One region of the Clostridium sp. FP1 genome, then DNA from elsewhere that is predicted to be linked to it. Evidence: predicted binding sites of a transcription regulator. Region 1 holds the regulator's gene; each other region holds the start of a gene.
What was found. Region 1 encodes Rex, which represses fermentation and respiration genes when NADH is low (regulators of the CRP and FNR family bind a similar motif). Its sites were predicted from a motif close to ATTGTTAANNNNTTAACAAT; they were not measured.

Region 1 (7,874 bases):
ATCCATTGTAAACCTTGGAATGCTGATAGAGGTTTTCCAAATTGTTTTCTTTCTTTCATGTATTTAGCTGCTGCTTCTAGTGCTCCTTCTGCAATTCCTAGTGCTTGAGCTGCTATACCAATTCTTCCTCCGTCAAGAGTTTTCATTGCTATACCAAAGCCTTTTCCTTCTTTTCCAAGCATGTTTTCTTTTGGAACTATGCAATTTTCAAATACAAGTTCAGTAGTTGAAGAGGCTCTTATTCCTAATTTATCTTCGTGTTTACCAATTGAAAATCCAGGAAACTCTTTTTCAACTATGAAAGCAGTAATTCCTTTTGTTCCTTTGCTCTTATCAGTCATAGCAAAGACTATAAATGTATCCGCTACTCCGCCATTCGTGATAAATATTTTCGAACCATTTAATATATAATTATCGCCCTCTAAAACCGCTGTAGTTTGTTGCTCAGACGCATCTGTTCCTGCATTCGGCTCAGTTAATCCGAACGCACCTAATTTTTCACCTTTTGCAAGTGGAATTAGATATTTTTTCTTTTGCTCTAATGAACCAAACATGTCTATTGGGCCCGCGCATAATGAAGTATGGGCTGAAAGTATAACGCCTGTAGTTCCACATGCTTTTGATAATTCTTCAACAGCTATAACGTAAGATAAATTATCTCCACCCGCTCCACCAAATTCAGTTGAAATTGGAATACCAAGCATATGATATCTAGCCATTTTCTCTACAGTTTCCATAGGAAATCTTTCTGTTCTATCTATTTCTGCAGCTAATGGTTCAACTTCGTTTATTGTGAATTCCCTTACCATTTGTTTTACAAATTCTTGTTGTTTTGTCAATGAAAAATCCATAACCCTTCCTCCTCACTATTCTCTGATAAAAATAATAATTATTATCTTTATCTTGTTTTTTTAAATTTTATATTTATTTATTTATTTTTAAAGCATTTTTCTGATTTTTCAAGAAATGCTGTCATTCCACTTTTTTGATCTTCTGTGGCAAAGCACGCGCCAAAAATTTCAGCTTCATAAATCAAAGCTGTATCTATATCCATTTGCATACCCCTATTGATTGCTGTTTTACACAACTTAACAGCTATAGGTGCGTTGTTAACAATTTTTTTAGCTAATAGTTTTGCTTCTTCAATTAAATTTTCAGGTTCTACTACCTTATTAACAAGCCCTATTCTTAAGGCTTCTTCTGCATTAATAATTTCTGCAGTAAATAATAATTGTTTAGCCATACCTGTACCTACAAGTCTAGCGAGTCTTTGGGTACCTCCAAATCCAGGTGTTATTCCAAGACCTGCCTCTGGTTGTCCAAATTTTGCTTTTGATGAAGCTATTCTAATATCGCAAGCCATAGAAAGCTCACAACCTCCACCTAGCGCAAAACCGTTTACTGCTGCTATTATAGGTTTTTCTAAAGTCTCTAGTTTTCTAAATACTTTGTTTCCTAAATTTCCAAATCTTCTACCACCCATTGCATCGAGATCTTTCATTTCTGAGATATCAGCGCCTGCAACAAAAGCTTTTCCCCCGCCTGTTATAATTACTGCGTAGATTTGGTCATCACTAGCAATTTCATCAATTGCGAGTTCTAGCTCTTTTAACGTTTCTGTATTTAATGCATTTAGAGCTTTGGGTCTACTAATTGTAATAACTGCAACTTTGTCTTCTTTTTGAAGAACAACATTTTTGTATTCCACAACAATCCACTCCTTACGAATTAATATATTATTAACAATTTGTTAATAATATAACAATTAAGATTGAAAAAAAATAATTGAAGTACTTTACTCCAATTACATTATATCTCTTTTCTGCACTTATTTCAACAAAAAAAACACCTTTTTATTTAAAAACAGTGTTTTCCAACTTTTAATTATGCTAAGTGTTCCACCACTATTTTATGGATATGTCCTGTCATTCATTAAACAACTGAGGGTTAAAAGACTTTCACTTAAATGGACATTCTCCACTATTATTTCTTCTGGTACATCTAAATCTACAGGTGCGAAATTCCATATACCCTTAACCCCATTTGTTACCATCATATCAGCCACTGTTTGAGCATTGTTTTTGGACACACAGATTACACCAATGTCTATGGGTGTTTCTTTTAAAAATCCCACTAACCCATCTATATCTATTACTTCAACATCTCTAATTTTCAGTCCTATAAGCTTTGGATTAATATCAAAAATACCCGCTAAGTTAAATGCCAGCTTTTCAAAATTAGTGTAATTTGCAATAGCTTGCCCAATATTGCCTGCACCTACTATTATCATCTTATATTCTTTTGACAATCCTAGTATTCCGCTGATTTCATTTAATAATTCTTTTACATTATACCCGTACCCTTGTTGTCCAAAATCTCCGAAGCAATTCAAATCTTGTCTAATTTGAGATGCTGTAAACCCAATTTTCTCCCCTAATTCTTTTGAGGATATTCTATCTACATCATTTTTTAAAAGTTCTCTTAAGTATCTATGGTATTTAGGCAATCTTTTAATAACTGCCATTGATATATTCTTTTTTCTTTCCACAGTTTACATCCCTCCACCAACATCATAAATTTCATATTATTTATTTTACCACACTATTATAAGTTAACACTACTTTTTATTACAAATTTAATAGTTCTTATTGTATTTTCCCCATTTTACTTCCTTTCTACACTATTTTTTAAAATTAATCCCACATATATTTGTTTTTCACTACAAAAGTTTCAATATAAATAGTACAATATTATATGAATGAACTTTAATTGTTATTTATAATTAGTAGAGTCTCATATTTTTAGCAATTCAACTACATTAATTACTTCAAATAGCATTGCATTTTATTATTGTAATAATATTTTAATACTACAGAGTAGGAAGGTGAACATAATAATAGTTCTAAGTTGCAAAGATATTCACAAAAGTTATGGTATAGATGTTATTTTAGACAAAATAACTTTTAGTATAAATGAAGGTGAAAAAGTCGGTTTTATTGGTGCTAATGGAGCTGGTAAATCTACACTTTTCAAAATACTTACAAATCAATTGGATTCTGATAATGGTGAGCTATTTATAGATAAAAACAAAAGAATTGGTTATCTATCTCAGGATCTAAGATTAAATTCCAATAATACTATATACGAAGAAACACTTTTAGTATTCGATAATCTATTAGCCTTAGAAAAAAACCTTAAAGATTTAGAATCAAAAATGAATGAACCTTATGATGCTTCAAAAGAAGAATACACTAACAGAATAATAAAAGAGTATACATTAACCTATGACCTTTACAATAATCGCGGAGGATACACCTATAAAGGAGAAATTAGTAGGGTTCTTAAAGGACTTGGCTTTATGGAAGAAGATTACAATAAGCCAATTAACATATTAAGCGGTGGTCAAAAAACTAGAGTTGCACTATGCAAGTTATTACTTAAAAATCCAGATGTACTTTTACTGGATGAACCTACTAACCACCTAGACTTAGATGCTATAGAATGGTTAGAAGATTATTTGAAATCCTATAAAGGGACTATGTTTATAATATCCCATGATAGATTCTTTTTAGATGCTATTTCTAATAAAACCTTTGAACTGCTTAACGGTCATGTAGATTGTTATAATGGGAACTATACAACTTTTATTGACTTAAAGAAGAAAAATTATGAAATTCAGTTAAAAGCCTACAATTTGCAGCAATCAGAAATAAAAAGACAAGAGGATATTATAACTAAGTATAGGTCCTTTAATAGAGAAAAAAGTGTAAGGGCTGCAGATAGCAGACAAAAATCTTTAAACAAAATGGAAAAGATCGATCTACCTGATAGAGATCCTAAAGAAACTAGGATGAATTTCGAAACAGAAATTAAAAGTGGAAATGACGTTCTTCATATAGAGAATTTATCAAAATCATTTGGAGATAATCTTTTGTTCCAGAATTTAAATTTAGATATGAAAAGATCAGATAAGATTGCTCTTATCGGTGAAAATGGTCGTGGGAAAACCACTCTTTTTAAAATTATTATGGATAAAATGGCCAGTGATACAGGCATAAAAATATTAGGAAAAAATATTTTTGTAGGATATTATGACCAAGAACAATCAAATTTGAATGATAGAAAAACTATAATAGATGAGGTTTGGGATGAATTCCCTAAACTTACTACCACAGAAGTGCGCAGTGCATTAGCTGCATTTTTATTCATAGGAGAAGATGTATTTAAAAATATATCCGCGTTAAGTGGTGGAGAAAGATGCAGGATAAATCTTCTTAAAATCATGCTATCTAAATCCAATTTCTTACTATTAGATGAACCAACAAATCACTTGGATATTATGTCCCGTGAAGCCTTAGAAGAATCAATCCTAGGATATGACGGCACCGTTATTGTAATATCCCATGATAGATATTTCTTAAACAAGGTAATTACTAAAATACTTGAATTAAATCAAGATGGCCTCAAAGAGTATTTAGGTAATTATAATTATTATATAGAAAAAAAGAAAAACCCTCTTAGGTTCCAAGTGGAAGAAGCCCAGGCCGGGATGTCAAAAACTCAAATTAATTTTGATAAAAAGAAGAAAAGAGAAGAATCAAAGTTAGAAAAACAAAAGAAAACGGACCTAAAAGACCTCGAAGATAAAATTTCTTCATTGGAACAAGAATCGGAAAAATTGAATAACGATCTTTGCCTTGAAGAGGTTTATTCAAACCCTACTCGAAGTTCTGACGTAAATAATCAACTTTCAAATGTTAAAAAGGAACTTCAAGATCTTTATGCAGCTTGGGAAGACTTTTTAGATGACGCAGAATAAAAATAGTGCCATTAAAGATACTATAAAAAAAGTATGAAATTTATCCTGCGTGCCTTGCAAACGGGCTCGAAACTGGAAATTCCATTTAAAATTCTAATCTTTTGCGATATAAAATTTCCTATCGCTCACATTCGCCATCCTGGCTCAGGTTCGCTAGCCTGTCGTCCTGACAGGCTTACGGAAATTTTATATCGCAAAAGAAGAATTTTTAAATGGAATTTCAATGTTTCTTCGCTTCTTATTGCAATGCACTACGGATAAATTTCACACTTCCCATATATTACTATTTTAACAAGCATCAAAAAGACTGCAGACAGAATACAAAAGTTCAGAAATATATAATAAGTTACAGACCCTTAGTTTATTTAGTAAACCTTAAGGTCTTTTACTATGAAAAATAATAGGTATTGGTATTTTTTCTTAGATTATGCTAACAAAAGTATATATTGCGCAGAATGCATTTGAACAAGCCTTAGTAATTCAAAATTTATTTTTTTGCAACTACGTAAAGAAAAAAGCATGTTTGAGCGACAGCGAGTTTGCTTTTTTTAGCAGATGCAAATAAAATAAATTTTAGAATTACTTGGCGAAGTGAAAGCATTTTAGCAATATATACTTGACCTTATAGCCTAATATAAGAAAAAACGCTTAATTAAATTTCATACTCCTTTAGTGTTTATAAAGGATTAAACCAATGCTCCTTCTAATAATACTTTGATGTTATCCTTATAAATTTTATTAAATTGACTTATTGGAAGAGGATTTTCTCCTAGTCCAACCTCAATGGTATAACCAGGTTTTCTATATTTATCTATAAACCAATCCTTATATCCTGCAAAACTTGTAATTCCATAGGTTTCTGCGAGTTCATAACCACTTAATTTTGAAAATATCTCTCCTATTTTTCTAGCTTCCGGACTAGCCAAATTTTGAAAATCCCAGTATATCACTTCCCCTTGACTGTGATAGGCTATTACTAATCTAAAATTATTTTTTCTTGTAAAATCCGCTAGAGCTTTAGACTCCGATTCTGATTCTGGCGACGTACCTGAATATCTTGTAGGCCCTGGTCCATATACCCCATAGCTTTTTTCTGCCTCCTTTGACTCTAACCATAGAGCATCATAATTATGATTAAGGTCTACCCCCCTTATATTTGCGCTCCAAGTTTTAGAAAAATCCGTACTTCCATTATTCCACTTAATTAAATCATTGTAGTATGGATTACTCCTATCTAGCCCATTAAGCACTAAGTCAACACCATCTGGATTCACCATAGGCATCACATATATACTGTTCTTATTCCATATATCCTGGACATTGTAACCCTCTAAATTTTGTCCTGTAGCATAGGCTTTAGAAAAATTCTCAATAAACTTCATTAAAAGTACAGTAGTTATCCATTCAATAGCATGATGAGACCCATTATAAAGAACTTTATTAGGTCCATTCCCCAGTTTTACATAATAAAGTTCTTTTCCTAGCTCACTCTTGCCTGCACTGGCAACTTCAATAAATGGGTACCTAGCCTTTAGTCCTTCTAAATCTTTTTTCATAATATCATAAGTGTAATCAATATTTGTATAAACCACCTCCAATGAATAAGGAACTATAATCTCACTTCCAACTTTCAAATTATTAGGATTTATTTGAGGATTAGCAGTAATTATACTTAGAGGTGTAGTGTAATACCTCCTTGCTATAAGATATAGTGTATCCCCGGGTCTAATTCTGTAGGTATCATAACCCATTAAAAATCTATTCATGAGTTTATAAGTGTCATCATTTACTACTCCAGTAGGTGATAGCCCAAAATATGTTTGGAACATCGATACTGCTGCCGCAGTTTTAGGTCCATAAATTCCATCTATTCCGTCCACACTATAACCTAGTTTATTAAGTAGTGCTTGTATTTCCATTACCTCGGTTCCTCTTAAGCCTATCTTTAGGATTTGCAAATTCCCCCTCCTAAAATTTGTTATAGTACTATTTTATGAAATTTAATGAAAAATGTTACAGATTTAATTGAGTTTAATACAAAAGATACCCCATATAGTAGACTTTTTTTAGTCTACTATATGGGGTACATTTTAGCTTTCTATCTAAGTTTGTTTTTTAAACGAGTCCCCTCTCAACCATTTCTGTAATTGCGAAACTTGCTATGTCCCCAGCAAATTTTCCTGGTCCGAAGCCTGCATCGTATCCAAGCTCTTTAGCAAGCTCATGTGTTATTCTTGGACCTCCACAAATTAATATAACCTTATCTCTGATTCCTTCTGCTTCTAATAATTCTACTAGGTTAGTAAGGTTTTGAATGTGTACATCCTTTTGAGTTACAGTTTGAGAAACTAGAAGAACATCTGCTTTAAGTTCTATAGCTTTTTTAATAAATTCTTCATTCTCAACTTGGCTTCCTAAGTTCAAAGCTTCTATCATAGGGTATCTCTCAAGACCATAGTGTCCTGCAAAACCCTTCATGTTCATTACAGCATCTATACCAACTGTATGAGCATCTGTACCTGTGCTAGCTCCAATTATTATAACTTCACGTTTAATGTTTTCTTTTATATACTCTCCAACTTCTTTCATATCCATTACTTCACACTCTACAGTTTGAACATGAATTTCTTCATAGTTTACAGTATGTGTTAATGAACCGTAAATCACATAGAAAGCAAATTCTTTATCTAAAGAACCATGATGAGCACAGATTGGATCTTTAAATCCCATAGATCTAGCAAGCTTTAGTGCCGCTTCTACTCCTCTTTCATTATCCTCTACTGGAAGTGTAAAGCTCACTTGAACCTTACCATCATTCATTGTATCTCCATAAGGTTTAAGCTTTGTTAAATCTAAACTTTTATCATACTCTTTAACTTCTAATGAATATTGTCCTTCGCTCATTACTTTTTCCCTCCTAACATTAAATCTATAAATGGGTTGAAATAAGCTTTTTCTTTTTGAACAACTCCTGCAAGGCCTTTTCCGCCTGTTAAAGGTCTTTTAATTCCTGCAAATTTTCCTTGCTCAAGGGTTCTGAATAACCCTTCTTTTT
Region 2 (7,874 bases), 1.6 Mb from region 1:
TCATTTTTAGTAAGTTCTATAGTTTCTTCCTTATCCTTATGTTTATAAACAATTTCCTTAGCAAGCTTTTTGCCATTTTTAATATCAAAAATAACATTTGTTACCACCGTATCATATTGGAACTTAACGCCATGAGCTTCAAGATATTTTACCATTGGTAGAATTAATGACTCATATTGATTGTACTTGGTAAATTTCAAAGCAGATAAATCTGGAAGGCCCCCAATGTGATGAATAAATCTCTGAAGGTAAAGCTTCATTTCCAATGCACTGTGCCAATCTCTGAAAGCAAACATGGTTCTCCAATAAAGCCAGAAGTTAGAATTAATAAGTTCCTCTGAGAACACATCCGAAATCTTCTTATCATACAAATCTTCATCACGACTCATAAATAGTTTAACAAGTTCCATAGAAGCTTTATCACTTAATCCAAACTTTCCATCGGTATGGGCATCCTCACCTTTATTCATCGTTACTCTCTGCAAAGAATAATTTGGATCTTTTTTATTTAGCCAATAAAATTCATCTAAAACAGAAACATCTTCCGTCTCAATAGAAGGAATAGAACGGAACAAATCCCACAAGCATTCAAAGTGGTTTTCCATTTCACGACCACCACGAATAATAAATCCCTTTTGACTATCATTAATACCATCGCAAGCTCCGCCAGCGATACTAAGTTCTTCAAGAATATGAATATTATCACCTTTCATTTGACCATCACGTACTAAAAAACATGCAGCTGCCAATGACCCGAGTCCAGCTCCAACTAGGTAAGCAGATTTTTTGTCTACATCAACTGGTTTTAAAGGACGTGCAAATGCTTCATAATTTCCATTGCTATAATACATATTAAATACCTCCTAAAAACTAATATTCTTTATAACTTGATTATAAAAAAAATTTTGAGACATCACAATAGACAATAAATGCATTTTGTCTAATTATGAGTAAAATGCTTGTGTTTATATTTACTCTGCAAGCGCTTTGATTTCTTTAAATTCTTTCAAATCTGTATAAAGTTCGCCAAGATAAGGATTTCTCTTTGTCTTAACTACTTTGTAAATCATGTAAACAAATACTGCTATATTTACAGCTAGTGCTATGAAGCTAAATGCAAATAGTGCCCCTTTATTGTAAGATGACGACACGACAAAAGCACCCTTATCAATAAAGGCTGGGAATGTCTGTGCAAACATACACCATATAGCCAGTGTTTGTGCACGATGCTGTAGCCATGCTCCTTTTCCCACTGTAAATGCACAGAGGGTTGGCGCTAGTAACAAAGCAAGACCGCAATACCAAGCATGTCCCGGAAGACAGTTATAAGTATAAGCAAAATTCCATAAATCATAGGCTATAATCCAAAACCATAGCATATCAGGCCACAACATATCCTTGCTGCCATCTTTTGAAGTCTGTTTCTTTATGCAAATTCCAAACCATCCGGTTATAGCAATGATGTTTAGAATACCCGCTATACCATTCATAAAATTCCAGTTACCACCAAGTACATACATGGCTTCATCTGCTAACGTCCCCCCACCAGCATACTGAATGCCAACTTGGAAATCACGAATTACTGCCTCCATAATGTTAATTGCAAGAATAAGAGGTGGAAAACATAATATCCATTTTTTATCAGATAATCTCCACTCTTTACCTGTTAATTTATTTTTCCCCTTAAAGTGCCTGATGCACCAAAAACCTATACATCCAGCTGTAGACGAATACACCTTTGCTAAATGGAACCAGTCTGTATAAGTTGTGTCACTTAGTACCGTAAACCATAATATTGAAAGTACTATTGGTAAAACAACAAAACTAAACAAACCAACATACTTAAATCTGCGAGCTACTTCATTAAAGGCAAAGAGCGCTACGAAAACAATTATCCAAACACCCCATACACTTAATGCTGATGCCCCGTTGGCATAGTTAAAATTAAACATATTATCCCCCCTAATATAAACATCTAGTGTTTTATATATATAGTATTTTATATATCTATTGTATAATTTTTGTCAAATTCATTTCAATAGACAAAAAAATGAAAGTGTCTATTTTATACACTTTCATTTATCTAAAATAATTATTCTTTTATTTCTTCTTCAAATGCAAGAACAGAACGAGGAATACTTCCGGTTATCATGGTCAAGAGCTTTTTAAGGAGATTTTCGGGTTCTTCTTCCATGCCTTCACTTACCCAGTCTATAATCAGCCCATTAAACACATGTCTATAAAAATTAACTATGAAAACATGATCTTTATCCTTTAATTTTACTGTGGTTTTTTCAACACACTCATCTACCACATCATCTAATAATCTGGTAGAAAGATTTGTAAAGTAGGTATTAAACTCACACCAATAAGAAGAGTTATATACATGTAGAATCATTTTCGAGTTTTTCTTCAGATAATTCATTGTAGCCAGGAAACCGCCTCCCCAGGTTTCAAAGGTTCTGTTTTGAGCAATATCTGTTGATAATTCCTGAAAAAATATAAATTTAAAAACATCCATGATATCAGTAAAGTGATTATAAAAAGTTTGCCTGTTTACATTGCAATGTTCACAAATTTCCTTTACTGTAAGCTTATCTATAGATTTTTTGGTTAATAATTGTTTAAACGAGTTAATTATTGCAGTTTTAGCATTCTTTTTCATAGACTTCTCCTCTAATACAAAAATAGGTTTTATCTTTTTTCAATTTGAATAATGGAAAAGGTTACCTATAAAGGATTATAACATCAAATCCATATTAATTAAATATATTAATTAACTATTTTTTACTCATTTTCCAGTTAAATATTTGCAAACACGTTTTCCTATACTACCACAGTTTCCACAATGACTTTTCCTTGTATTTTTCATCAACCTCTTTTTCAATTAATTCAACGGCAATTTTACTGTACCTGTTAATTTCCTGGACCTCGGAGGCGCTAGATGGTGACAAAGGAACACGCTCCCTACCCTACTAGGGTGTTTTTAAAAAAAACTAAAAAAAACAGTTGACAAATTTTCTTGTTGTAACTATAATGAGTACAACGGCAGTCGTAATCAAGTAGGTTACATTAATAAATATAACTTAATGATTAAAATTAAATTTGGAGGATGATAAATATGAAAATAGCAATTATAGGTGCAAATGGAAATGTAGGTAAGGTGATTTTGGAAGAAGCCCTAGCAAGAAATTATGAGGTTACAGCAATTGTTCATAATCAAGCTAAATATATAAATAAGCAAGGTAGCTTAAAAATAATTCAGGCAGATGCATTTGATGAAACAAGCTTAGTAAATGCAATAAAAGGAAATGACCTTGTTATTAGTGCTTTTGGTCCAAAGCTCGGAGCAGAAGATAGTTTATTAGTTGTTACAAAAAATTTAATAAATGCAACAAAAAAAGCTTTGGTACCTCGACTTATCGCTATCGGTGGAGCAGGAAGTCTATACGTGGCTCCTAGCCTTAAATTAGGTGATTCAGAGAACTTTCCTGCTGATTGGAAACCAATTAGCTCAGCACATACTAGTGCCTTAGAACTTTATAAAAATGAAAATGAACTGGACTGGACAGTTTTAAGTCCTGCAGCCCTATTTGAATCTGGAATCAGAACTGGAAAATATAAGCTTGGTAAAGATGATTTAATTGTAGATGATAAAGGCGCAAGCAAAATTTCTTTTCAAGACTATGCACAAGCTCTTCTTGACGAAGCTTCAAATCCAAAATTTTCTCGCCAAAGATTTACTATTGGATACTAATATTTTAGGAGGTATAAAAATATGAAAAATAAAGTATATTACATTATGGATACAATGTGTGGATGGTGCTATGGTTTTAGCGATGTTATTACTAGAATCCATAAAAATCATAAAGATAAATATGACTTTGAAATCATACCTGGAGGTATGTGGATAGGTGATGAAGTTAAAACCATGGACACTCGTCTAGGTGAATTTATAAAAACTAGCAATGTTAGAGTAGAGGCCTTAACTGGTATACACTTTGGTGAAGGCTTCAATAAAAATGTATTAGATAGCAGTGATAGAATTCTTGATAGCTTGCCAGGTGCAAAAGCAGTGGTTCTCTTTCAAAAATTAAATAAAGACATGTCCTTTGATTTTGTAAAAAAAATACAGGAGGCCTTCTTTGTAAACGGAGAAGACATGAATGATATTTCTATCTATAGCAAAATTGCCGAAAGTTTTGGTGTTTCTAAAGAAGACTTTGAGAAAAAATTTCTTTCAGAGGAATTGATGGAAGAAACTTTTGAATACTTTAAAAAAGGAGAAAAATTAGGAGTACAGAGTTTTCCAACGATTATTCTTGAAAAAGATAATAAACGAACAATAATAGCACAAGGCTATAGCAATTTTAAGGGACTTGATAAAATTCTATTGGAAGGATAGGCGTCTATGTGATAGTATTGTTTGTGTATAACTCATAACTCCTAATAAAAAGTTGAAATAATTTTAAATTAGGATTCATAAGCAATAAATAGATAAAAAGGGGTTTTGGTCATGAAAATAAGTAGTCGATTCCCGGTAGCAGTCCATATATTATCTATTCTATCAATTTATGCAAATCCATTGCCCACCTCAGATATGATTGCAGGAAGTGTGAATACCAATGCAGTGGTAATTAGAAGAATACTTGGAATGCTTAAGAATGCAGGCCTTGTTGATATGAAACGCGGAACTGGCGGTTCCTATCTCACTAAACATATTGAAGATATAAGTTTATTAGAAGTATACAAAGCGGTAGACGTAGTTGAAAATGGTGGTTTGTTTCAAATTCATCCAAATCCAAATCCCAATTGCCCAATAGGTGCAAACATTCAATCTGTTATCGAAGTCACTTTGCTTAGTGCACAAAAAGCAATGGAAAATGCTCTAAGAAAGGTTACTATGCTTGATGTTGTTGGCGACATCAATAAAAAAATTCAATAAAAAAATCTCAACTTTAAAATAAATTTTTAAAGTTGAGATTTTTTATTAGTTTTCATTGATAGATTTAAAATCATATATTTTACCCTTCCATGTAGAACCTTATTAAACTTGGAAAGTTATGGCCATCATCTAAAAAGTATTGTAGATAGGTTGTAATTTCTTCAAAATTCTCTCTGTATACTTCTAAAATCTGTATCAAGTTCTTCCTTGCATCTTTTAAAACATGATTATTGAGATTTAGAAGTTCAATAGTGTATGACGCTCTTTTGTTTCTTATATCCACTACATCTTTATATATTGGAATAATTTCTCCACTGGCTAGATTATATGTAAGAAAATCTTTTGGATTTTCAATTACTGGATTAATAAATTCCTCAGAATATTTATTTTGTTTTACACTGCCACAACTATTCTTTTCATTACAAGAAACTAGTAAATTATTATATTGTTGAAATAACTTTGGAATGTTTTTTCTCTTGAATTTGAGAAGGAAATCCGGTTCTTTATTTTTATTGATTCTTAACATTAATTTCTACCTTCTTCTCCTTCTTGATTTTTCCAAGTTAATAAGCATTATGTCCTTATCAAAATCGCCTAAATACTTCCTTAGATAATCAAAATTTTCATTGAATTCCAATGTTTCAAATGAATTTTTTTCTAATAAATCTAACACCTTTTTAAGCCTCGCTGAAATATCATCATTTCTTACATTTTCTAATTTCATTGTAGTTTTTAAGATGTTTTCAATGGTATGCCCATAAGTCTCATCTATTTTATCATTATCAAATAAAGATACTCCATTTTTGTCCTTAATTAATATTCTTAGCTGCTCTGCTTTAATATCTCCTACTATATGTGGAGAATGAGTAGCAATTATTAACTGATTATTAGTCCCTATATTCTCATAAACCTTTATTATCTTTTGCTGCCACTCTGGATGTAGTGATATTTCAGGTTCGTCAATTAATATGATTGAATTATTAACCTCTAAAAATTTTAAAGATAATCCTCTTAAAAATAGTTGCTTTTCACCTGAAGACAATCCATTAATATCAAATTCTTTTCCAAAGCTATTTCTAAAAATTGGCTTTGTGTCTTCATCTTCTGACAATCCTATAAGCTTAACGTCTATTTCCATAATGGAAAATATACTATTTATTTCATCACATACCTTATCTATTACTTCACCAATAATTTTATTTCTGTTTTTAAATATTTCTTTATTTATCTTTGTAGCTATAAATGAAGGAACATTTTCTGTTATGCTTTGATCTACTATGTTTAAAAAACTAGGATAAAGCTTAAATGTATTATCAACTTTTTTAAGCTTATCGAAACTAATTTCTGCTGGCATATATACAACTTTAGGATCATCTTTATCCATAATAAAGTTGAGATTTCTAACATTGGGAGTTAACATTTCTCCTTCTTCTTCATCAAGTTGAACGGATGTATAAACCTTTCCCAGGTGTAACTCAAGATCCCTTATGTTTTTACTATTATATGACTTGTGAGCCACTTCGAAAGAGTCGAACAAACTTTTTAGCAAGGTAGTCTTACCAGTTCCATTACTACCGATTATAACTACAGTATTTAAAGGAATTCCATTACTGTTACAAAAATTCACTTCTAGATTGTTCAGTATTTCATGATTATCAAATCTAATTTTTTTCAACTTCATTTTTATTCACCGCCATATCAAATTATCAATGATACCCTTTTTTATTAAACCCTATTTCTTATTTAGTTCATATGTATGCATAATGATATCATTAACTATTTTGTCTTTGTATATTATTTCAAAAATATATAAAATCGCCTTCTTATATACTATTTTCATAAACTGATGTACTTAATATTATTATACCTCAATTACTTACACCCATCAAAGGAATCCATAAAAAAATTCACAGTACGTTACGGTTGTAAACACACGAATCGGAAGAGTTATTGCTTTCTTCATGCTGTTTAAATTTTTTAGAATAGCCTCATTTAATATATTTTTAAAATCTCGTATATGTCCAATATTGACTGTTCTCATCACAACTTCAATTATTAATGTTCTTCTCCATTATTTCATAATACCTTACCAGGGGTCACCTGACCTTATAATACTATAACACATCCAGTAAAAAAAATTCTTCCTTAAGCAACGATTTCCTCTGAAATTAATTAGTTCCCTTTGTTGGACTAGAACCTGTAGTAAAGTAAATTTCCTCTGCTAGTTACATGATGCACTTTTCTTTGTCCTTTAACCTGTTGACAAAAATAGAGCCTAAGTGTATAGTGTGTATTAAGAATATACACACCGTGTACTTAGGAAGGTGATAATGTAATATGAAGATTTTAATTTCAAATATATCTAATATACCCCTATACCAACAAATAAAAGACCAACTAAAAGATATTATTTTTAAAGGTGAGATGTCTGAGGGTGATCCACTTCCATCTATCAGAAATTTTGCCACTGATTTGAAAGTAAGCGTTCTTACTATTCGCCGTGTCTACAATGAATTAGAGCAAGAGGGCTTTATTACAAGTCAGGTGGGCATTGGCACTTTTATTTCTGCTGGTAATTTAGAACTACTTCGTGACTCTAAACGGCGCATTGTTGAACAAAAAATGCAGGACTTAATTCAAACAGCAAAGACATTAAAAATTTCAAAAGAGGAATTAAATGAAATGATGAATATTTTATATGAGGAGGATGAACAATGAGCAATGTATTAGAAGTATCAGGATTAAATAAATCTTATGAGAAATTTGCTCTTTCTGATCTTAGTTTTTCTTTACAAGAAGATTGTATTACAGGTTTTATAGGTATTAACGGGGCAGGTAAAACAACCACTATACGGAGCATTCTTGGTCTTGTAATGAGAAATGCCGGTACTATCAAATTCTTTGGAAAGGATATGGATACGCAGGAGTC
Region 3 (7,874 bases), 240 kb from region 1:
CTTATATTGTTACACCTGCACTATTAGATGTATTAAAAAAACAAAATGTAAAAGCTACTTTTTTTGTGGTAGGTAAAGAAATTGAAGGAAAGGAGTCAATTCTTAAGAGAATATATAATGAAGGTCACGGTATAGGTCTTCACACCTACAGTCATAATTTTAAAAAAATATATAGAAGCACGGAGGGTTTTATTGATGAAATGACAAAAACCTCCAATAAAATACAAGAGGTTACAGGTTTTGCTCCTAAGATTATTAGATTTCCTGGTGGTAGTTCTAAGCGCTTAAATGCTCTTTCTTTAGATGCTCTTCATAAAAACAATTTTAAAGTGTACGATTGGAATGTTAATATATATGATGGTATAAACCCTAATTTAAGCGTGGACCAGCTTATTTGCAACTCAAAAATAATTAAAGGCAATAAAGATGCAGCCATAATTCTAATGCATTGCAATTTCAATAATAAAAACACTGTAGCCGCTCTACCTAAAATCATAAAATATTATAAAGATTTAGGCTATGAATTTAAAGCTATTACTGAAGATACACCTGAATATTACTACAGATTTAAAAATTAAAAAAAGCCTCACCATAAGGTGAGGCAACTACAATAATTGCATTTTAAAATATATTTTATTAAAATTCCATTACAATATTATTTAAACTTATGTCTTATTATACTATTACATTTTTTTAAATTTAAATTTACTTACCATCAAATAAGATAATACAATCATTAAAAAAATAGTAGGTCCTAAATTTAGAGGTCGATTAAACACAAATAGTGCATACAGCGCCAAAAATGTGCCTGTAATGGTGATAGGAATCCCTGAAAAAACTCCATCAAAATCTGTAATATTATATTTTGCTAATCTATAAGCTCCTGCTACTGGAAAAACTAAAACCATTAAATATCCAATATACCCTAGCTCCACAAAATTATAAATATTAAATATTAATATGGAAGGTGCTACACCAAAAGATATTAAATCACATAATGAATCTAACTCTTTGCCTAAATCATTATCTACTTTTAAAAACCGAGCTATTCTTCCATCGTATCTATCAAATATTCCTGCTAAAAGAATAAATAGTGCTGCTAATTTATAATTGCTCTCAAAGCTCATAAGTATAGACATAATTCCACAAGACATATTGCTTAATGTGAAAATGTTTGGAAGCGCATTTTTTATTTTAACCATCTATATCACTCCTATAATTATAATTATACCATAATAGTTCCAGTTATTCTTTACTATTATGCCACATTATTATTAAATCCATCTTAAATTTTTTTTATTCCTAATTTACCATAAAAAAATCAAATTAATTTTTGATAATATGTAAATATTCAACCTCTCTTTTAATTAATTTCAGAAAGATTAATAAATAATTACATGGTTTTCTTGCAAATAAAAAAGACCAGTATTTTTTTACTGGTCTTTCATTTAATTTATCTTTGAACAATAATGGCCGTTCCTTGACCTCCACCTATGCATAAGGTAGCAAGTCCAGTTTTAGAATCTCTTTTTATCATTTCATGTATTAATGTAACAAGTATTCTTGCTCCTGAAGCCCCTACTGGGTGACCTAATGCTATTGCTCCACCATTAACATTTACTATTTCTGTATTAAATCCTAAATCTTTAGCTACAGCTAATGATTGAGCAGCAAATGCTTCGTTAGCTTCTATTAAATCTAAATCCGCTACAGTCATTCCTGCTTTTTCTAATGCTTTTCTAGATGCAGGAACTGGTCCATATCCCATTATTTTTGGATCTACCCCACCTGATGCATAAGCTTTTATTGTAACTAAAGGTTTAACGCCTAGTTCCTCCGCCTTTGCCTTTGACATTACTATAAACATAGCTGCACCATCGTTTATTCCTGATGCATTACCAGCTGTTACAGTACCGTCTTTTTTAAAGGCAGGTTTTAATTTTCTTAGTTTTTCTATAGTTGAACCAGCTTTTGGAAATTCATCTGTATCAAATATTATTGGGTCACCTTTTCTTTGAGGGATTGAAACTGGAACAATCTCATCTTTAAATTTGCCTTCTTTTATAGCTTTTTCAGCTTTCAATTGACTTTTTAAAGAAAATTGATCTTGCGCTTCTCTTGTTATATTCCATTTCTCTGCGATATTTTCTGCAGTAACGCCCATATGATAGTTATTAAATGCATCCCAAAGAGAATCATTAATCATAGTATCAACTATTTTTCCATCTCCCATTCTTGCACCCCATCTATTGTTTGGAAGTGCATATGGAGCATTACTCATGCTTTCTGTTCCACCTGCTAGTACTATATCTGCGTCTCCACACATTATAAATTGTGCTGCCATGCTTACAGCTCTTAGTCCTGAACCACATATTTTATTTATTGTAAGAGCTGAAGATTCTTCAGACATCCCCGCGTATATAGCTATTTGTCTTGCAACATTTTGTCCAAGTCCCGCTTGTATTACATTACCAATAACAGCTTCCTGTATTAGTTCTGGTTTAACACCTGATCTTTTTATAGCCTCTTTAGCTGCAATAGTTCCTATTTCTACAGCTGACAATTTTGATAATGCTCCACCAAAACTTCCTACTGCTGTTCTCACTGCTGACACAATTACTACGTCTCTCATATATATAACCTCCATTTATTTATTCCACTAATAGCTTATTACAATATAATAGGAATTTATCATTTGCTTTAGCTTTTTTTCCTATGTATACTTACACAGCATTTTTCATGCCAAGTTAAGAAATTCTTCTACATCACACTATATCAACGTCTTTTTTTATTATAACACAACTTATAACTTTAAGTGTAAACTTAGTTTACACTTAAAGTCCCCCTAATTCTCACGCTTCAAGTTTGTTAATATTATAACTTTATTGTTAAAAAAAACGCCAAAAGTATTTTCAATACTTCATATATGTATACATTTAGTTTTTCATATAATTCTTGCCTAATACACTATAACTATCATTCATATTAAATAACACATGTACACAAAGTTTACATGTGTACTATTGTAGATTGGCTATTTCCATTAAATTATACCGGTTTAATTTTTTGTATAATCCAGCTCTACTAAGCCCTAATCTTTTCGCTGTTTCTCTTTTATTTCCACCTGTTTTTTCTATACACTCCATAATAAGATCCTTTTCAATAGTTTCAACAACATCTTTCAAATAATTATTTTCTAATGAATATTTTTTTATATTATTTTTAATTATCTTTTCTGGCAAATGCCTTGGCATTATACAAAGCTCTGCATCAAGCAAGTTTATAGATCTTTCTATTACGTTTTCAAGTTGCCTTATATTTCCAGGCCAACTATAAGATTTTAAATAATCAATGGCCTCGCTAGAAATACCTTCGGAATAAACCCCATATTTTTTACTTATTTTTTTTCGAAGTTCATTTGATAATTCTTCAATATCTTCCGTCCTTTCTCTTAAGGAAGGTAATTTCAAATGCATAACATCCAATCTGTAATACAGATCTTCTCTAAACTTTCCATCTTTTATTAACCCTTCTAGTGACTTATTAGTAGAGGCAATAATACGTACATCAACTTTTATAACATCATTTCCACCAACCCTGACTAACTCTTTTTCTTGAATAACCCTTAAAAGTTTAACTTGCATATTCATAGGCATATCACCAATTTCATCTAATAAAATGGTGCCTCCATTTGCGTGTTCAAACTTACCTTTCTTACCTGATCTTTTAGCGCCAGTAAAAGCTCCTTCTTCATATCCAAACATTTCTGACTCAAAAAGCTCTGCTGGGATAGCTCCACAATTGATTTTTACAAAAGGTTTTAAACACCTTCTACTGGCATTATGAATAGAATGAGCAAAAAGTTCTTTACCAGTTCCACTCTCACCAGTAATTAAAACGTTTGACTCTATTTTAGCTACTCTTTTGGCCATTTTCATTACCTCACGGCTCTTAGCACTATGTCCTATAATATTCTTAAAAGTATATATTGCTTTTCCATCCCCGCATAACTCATTTTTATAGTATTCAACTTCTTTTTCCAAATTCCACAGTTTATTACTCAATATTTTGAAATTGCTCAAATCCTTAAACATTACTTTTCCAATGGCCCCTACAACTTTACCATGTTCTTTTATAGGAACTCTCATAGAAATCATTTTATGCCCATTAGCCTCTTGAAGTTCTCCAAATTGTTTTTCCCCAGTTTTTGCTACTATATGTAATTTTGTGTTTTCAATAACCTGAGTCACATGCTTTCCCTCTGGATTTTTACAATTAATAAGTTCTTTATATGCATTGCTCATCATAGTTATTATTCCATTTTTATCTACTACAACTACACACTCATTTACAGTATTAATAATTGTATTTAAAATGCTTTCGGAATCGTCACCATCATCTCGCAGGTTTACAAATAGATTATCTCCTTTTTCTTCACTAAATATTTGGAGTGCACCTATAACTTCACCCTTAACAGTTATTGCGCTGCGGGTTACAATAAACTTTCCCTCTTTTATATTTCCTTGCGTTTCTCCCTTTTCAAATACCTTTAATAATTCACTATGTGGAAATATATCTAATATATTTTTTTCTATGCTATCTTCTGCATTAACCCTTAACATTTTTTCAGCAGCTTTATTAATGATTTTTATGATGCCTTTATTGTCTATAACAATAACCCCTTCATTAATACTGCATATAACTTCATTATAGTAATCATTAATTATATCCATTTGTCACCTTCCTTAAAGCTTATGCCCTAATTATAAAGTTCATACTTTTTTTTATCAAGCCATAAGTTTAAAATCCTTTACAAAGACTCCATTTATGCCTTAGAATAAAAATAGCGAGATATTTTCTCGCTATTTTTGACTTTTTTATTATTACTTATACTTTTAACTATTTCGTAAAATGCACATGCTTATTATTTCCCAAAAACCTCAATAAACATTGTAATAACTCCAGTATTACAGAAATCTATAAATAAACTTCCCACCAGTGGCACAATAAAAAACGCCCTTGGAGCATGACCATATTTCGCTGTCATAGCTCCCATGTTGGCCATTGCGTTTGGTGTAGCACCCATGCCAAATCCACAATTACCAGAAGCCATTACAGCTGCATCATAATCTCTCCCCATTAAATTGAAAGTTACAAAATATGCAAAACATCCCATTAAAATCGTCTGAGCTAATAACATTACTATTAGTGGCATTGCTAAATCTGCTAATTGCCATAGTTTTAGTCCCATAAGCGCCATAGATAAGAATAATGATAATGAAACTCCTCCTATGATATCGATTTCATCTTCATAGACCTTATATAAATTTGTAGAATCAGATATATTTCGAAGTATTGCAGCTGCAAACATAGCACCTATGTATGGTGGGAAAGTCCTGCCTGTTTTTTCTAGTAAAAAAGATATAATTGTACCTATTCCCATGGCTAAAAAAATCTGAGACGTAGCACCCATAAAATTGTCAGGGTTTAACTGTTTTTCAGTGTTTTCTTTTGTTACAGCTGCCTCTTTGTAATCATGTGAATTAATCATTTTCATAGGATATGAAAGATTATTTTTTTCAATTAGTCTTTTTCCTAAAGGTCCTCCAATGATACTGCCCATAATTAAACCAAAAGTTGCTGATGCCATTGCTACTGTGGTGGCCCCTACTGCTCCTGCTTTTTCGAATACTGGACCAAAGGCACCTGATGTTCCATGTCCACCAACCATAGGAACAGAAGCTGTAGAAAGGCCTATAAGTGGATTTAAACCGAACATCTTAGCAAGTGCGACTCCTGTAAAGTCTTGAAGAACACAAAGTAATATGGATATTCCTAAAAAAATAAAAACTCCTTTTCCACCTTTTTTAAGTAATTTAAGACTTGCAGTATACCCAATAGTTGTAAAGAAGGCGGTCATAAATACCTTTTGAAGTGTTATGTCCATATCAAAAATCAATATGTTACTTAATTTTAGTATTAAAGTAATTATTGCAAAAATTAATCCTCCAATTACAGGTGCTGGTATACAGTATTTATCTAAAACTTCCAATTTATTTTTGATTTTTTGTCCTATAAATAGAACAACAACTGCTAATGCTACCGCTTGAATCATGTCTAATTTAAAAGCCATTTGTTATGCCTCCTTATAATTTTCCTACATTATAATATATTGTAAGGGGCTTATACAAATAACAACGGAATACTACAAGATACTACAGCTTAAAATTAAATTTTCAAACTATTCATACCATTTATTGTGAATTCAAGCTATATTACTAAAATCATTAAGATCCTAATTTAGTAATAATACTTTCAATGAATTTTTTTGTATTTATTTTTCCAGGTTCCTCTAAATCATTGTTTATATGTCTCATTTCCTGCCTTACTTGTTTAAAGTCAAATAATAAAGTGCTATATTCCATAAAAACACTACTACTGTAGTCATCAGAGCCTAACTCTGATATAGTCTCTAAAGCCTTTTGAATAGTTCTTCTAACCCTTTGTTCTAAAGCTCTTTTATTTGCATTTAGATTTCCATCCACATGTTCTTCCTGTATGATTTCATAGTATATTTTTTGTAGCTTATAGGTGGAGTTTGGATTCCTTTTTTTAAAGTCCATTATTTTATGTATGATTTTTATTAACTCATTACTTCCTACGGCACCAGCGATACCTATATCAGCGAAAATATTAGTTATTCCATCATCTATAAATAATTCTCTTGTTACATTTTTATCACTATTTAAGTTTAATACTGCGCTCTTTATAAGGGCTAGTGAATGTTCTAACTCAATATTATGACATATGCCTTTTATAACATTAATAACCTCTATACTGTTTATAGGTTTGCTTATAAAAAAAATTATTCCATTTTCATATGCTTTTGATACCACAGATTCATCTTCAACCTGTGATATCATAATAAACTTGCCCTTATATCCTTGTTTCTTGCTAGCTTTCATTATTTCAATTCCATCCACTATAGGTAACAAAAGATCAATAAGTACTATATCCGGATTATAGAATAGAATCTCTTGCACAGCATCCTTGCCACTGTCTATTTCACATATAACTTTTCCAAGGTTATTTTTTTTTATGAGAAGTCCTAGCATTTTTCTAATGCTAATATCATCATCAACAATCAAAAAAGTCGTTTCCATAATTATCCTCCATTCAGTGAGTTTTTAGGTATTTTTAATATAATAGTAGTACCTAGCTTTGCTTCTGATTTTACTTCTATATATCCACCTAAATTATCAATAATATTCTTTACATGTGAAAGTCCTATGCCCGTAGAAGCTTCTCCTGTTATATCATCATACTTAGTAGTAAAACCTGCATTAAAAATATAAGGAAAAATATCTTCATCAATCCCTTTTCCCGTATCAGTTACCTCAAAGTATATATTATCTTCATCCTCTTTTTCAGATATTTTAATGAAATCACTATTTTCACAGTCATCTATACTATTTACAATTAGATTATTAAGTATAACAAATAAATTACAATGATCCTTAACCGTAAAATCTTTTTCAAAATGGAATGATAATTCTATTTCTTTATTGCTTTCTTTTATATATCTACTAGTGTTATCTTTAATTATAGTAAAAATATTGGAAAGTGTCATTTCATCTTCATTTTCAAAATTATCTATAAGTGCTTCAAATCCCTTTAAAACTCTATAATAATCTTTTTTTATCTCATGTACCTCTCTAGCAATGTCCAAAGTTTTTTCTCTTAAATATTCATTATTCTTATAGGTTTCATATAAACTATAACTTTTTGACATTACCTTTTCAATATCCTTCATAGACTTCTTTAAATAAAACATCTCTGCCTGTATATTTGAAATTAACAAATTTAACTCAGTG

Region 2: a site for Rex is predicted at 2,021-2,040, ahead of G9F70_RS10690 (DUF5692 family protein). Genes of this name have one in related genera too.
Region 3: a site for Rex is predicted at 2,865-2,884, ahead of G9F70_RS04205 (acetyl-CoA C-acetyltransferase). Genes of this name have one in related genera too.

The regions. Positions count from the first base shown of each region.
Region 1 covers NZ_JAAMNJ020000001.1:588,122-595,995, reverse strand. The annotation lists gene G9F70_RS03085 (acyl-CoA dehydrogenase) at 1-851, opposite strand, end outside; gene G9F70_RS03080 (short-chain-enoyl-CoA hydratase) at 929-1,708, opposite strand; gene G9F70_RS03075 (redox-sensing transcriptional repressor Rex) at 1,910-2,548, opposite strand; gene abc-f (ribosomal protection-like ABC-F family protein) at 2,894-4,819, shown strand; gene G9F70_RS03065 (M14 family metallopeptidase) at 5,506-6,777, opposite strand; gene G9F70_RS03060 (OAM dimerization domain-containing protein) at 6,935-7,723, opposite strand; gene G9F70_RS03055 (lysine 5,6-aminomutase subunit alpha) at 7,723-7,874, opposite strand, start outside.
Region 2 covers NZ_JAAMNJ020000001.1:2,208,978-2,216,851, reverse strand. The annotation lists gene G9F70_RS10695 (oleate hydratase) at 1-851, opposite strand, end outside; gene G9F70_RS10690 (DUF5692 family protein) at 972-1,952, opposite strand; gene G9F70_RS10685 (TetR/AcrR family transcriptional regulator C-terminal domain-containing protein) at 2,093-2,665, opposite strand; gene G9F70_RS26980 (hypothetical protein) at 2,832-2,954, opposite strand; gene G9F70_RS10680 (NAD(P)-dependent oxidoreductase) at 3,122-3,757, shown strand; gene G9F70_RS10675 (DsbA family protein) at 3,779-4,405, shown strand; gene G9F70_RS10670 (Rrf2 family transcriptional regulator) at 4,517-4,945, shown strand; gene G9F70_RS10665 (HNH endonuclease) at 5,025-5,471, opposite strand; gene G9F70_RS10660 (AAA family ATPase) at 5,478-6,626, opposite strand; gene G9F70_RS10655 (GntR family transcriptional regulator) at 7,283-7,663, shown strand; gene G9F70_RS10650 (ABC transporter ATP-binding protein) at 7,660-7,874, shown strand, end outside.
Region 3 covers NZ_JAAMNJ020000001.1:824,412-832,285, reverse strand. The annotation lists gene G9F70_RS04215 (polysaccharide deacetylase family protein) at 1-578, shown strand, start outside; gene pssA (CDP-diacylglycerol--serine O-phosphatidyltransferase) at 684-1,202, opposite strand; gene G9F70_RS04205 (acetyl-CoA C-acetyltransferase) at 1,454-2,632, opposite strand; gene G9F70_RS04200 (sigma-54 interaction domain-containing protein) at 3,021-4,733, opposite strand; gene gltS (sodium/glutamate symporter) at 4,925-6,133, opposite strand; gene G9F70_RS04190 (response regulator) at 6,288-7,163, opposite strand; gene G9F70_RS04185 (ATP-binding protein) at 7,166-7,874, opposite strand, start outside.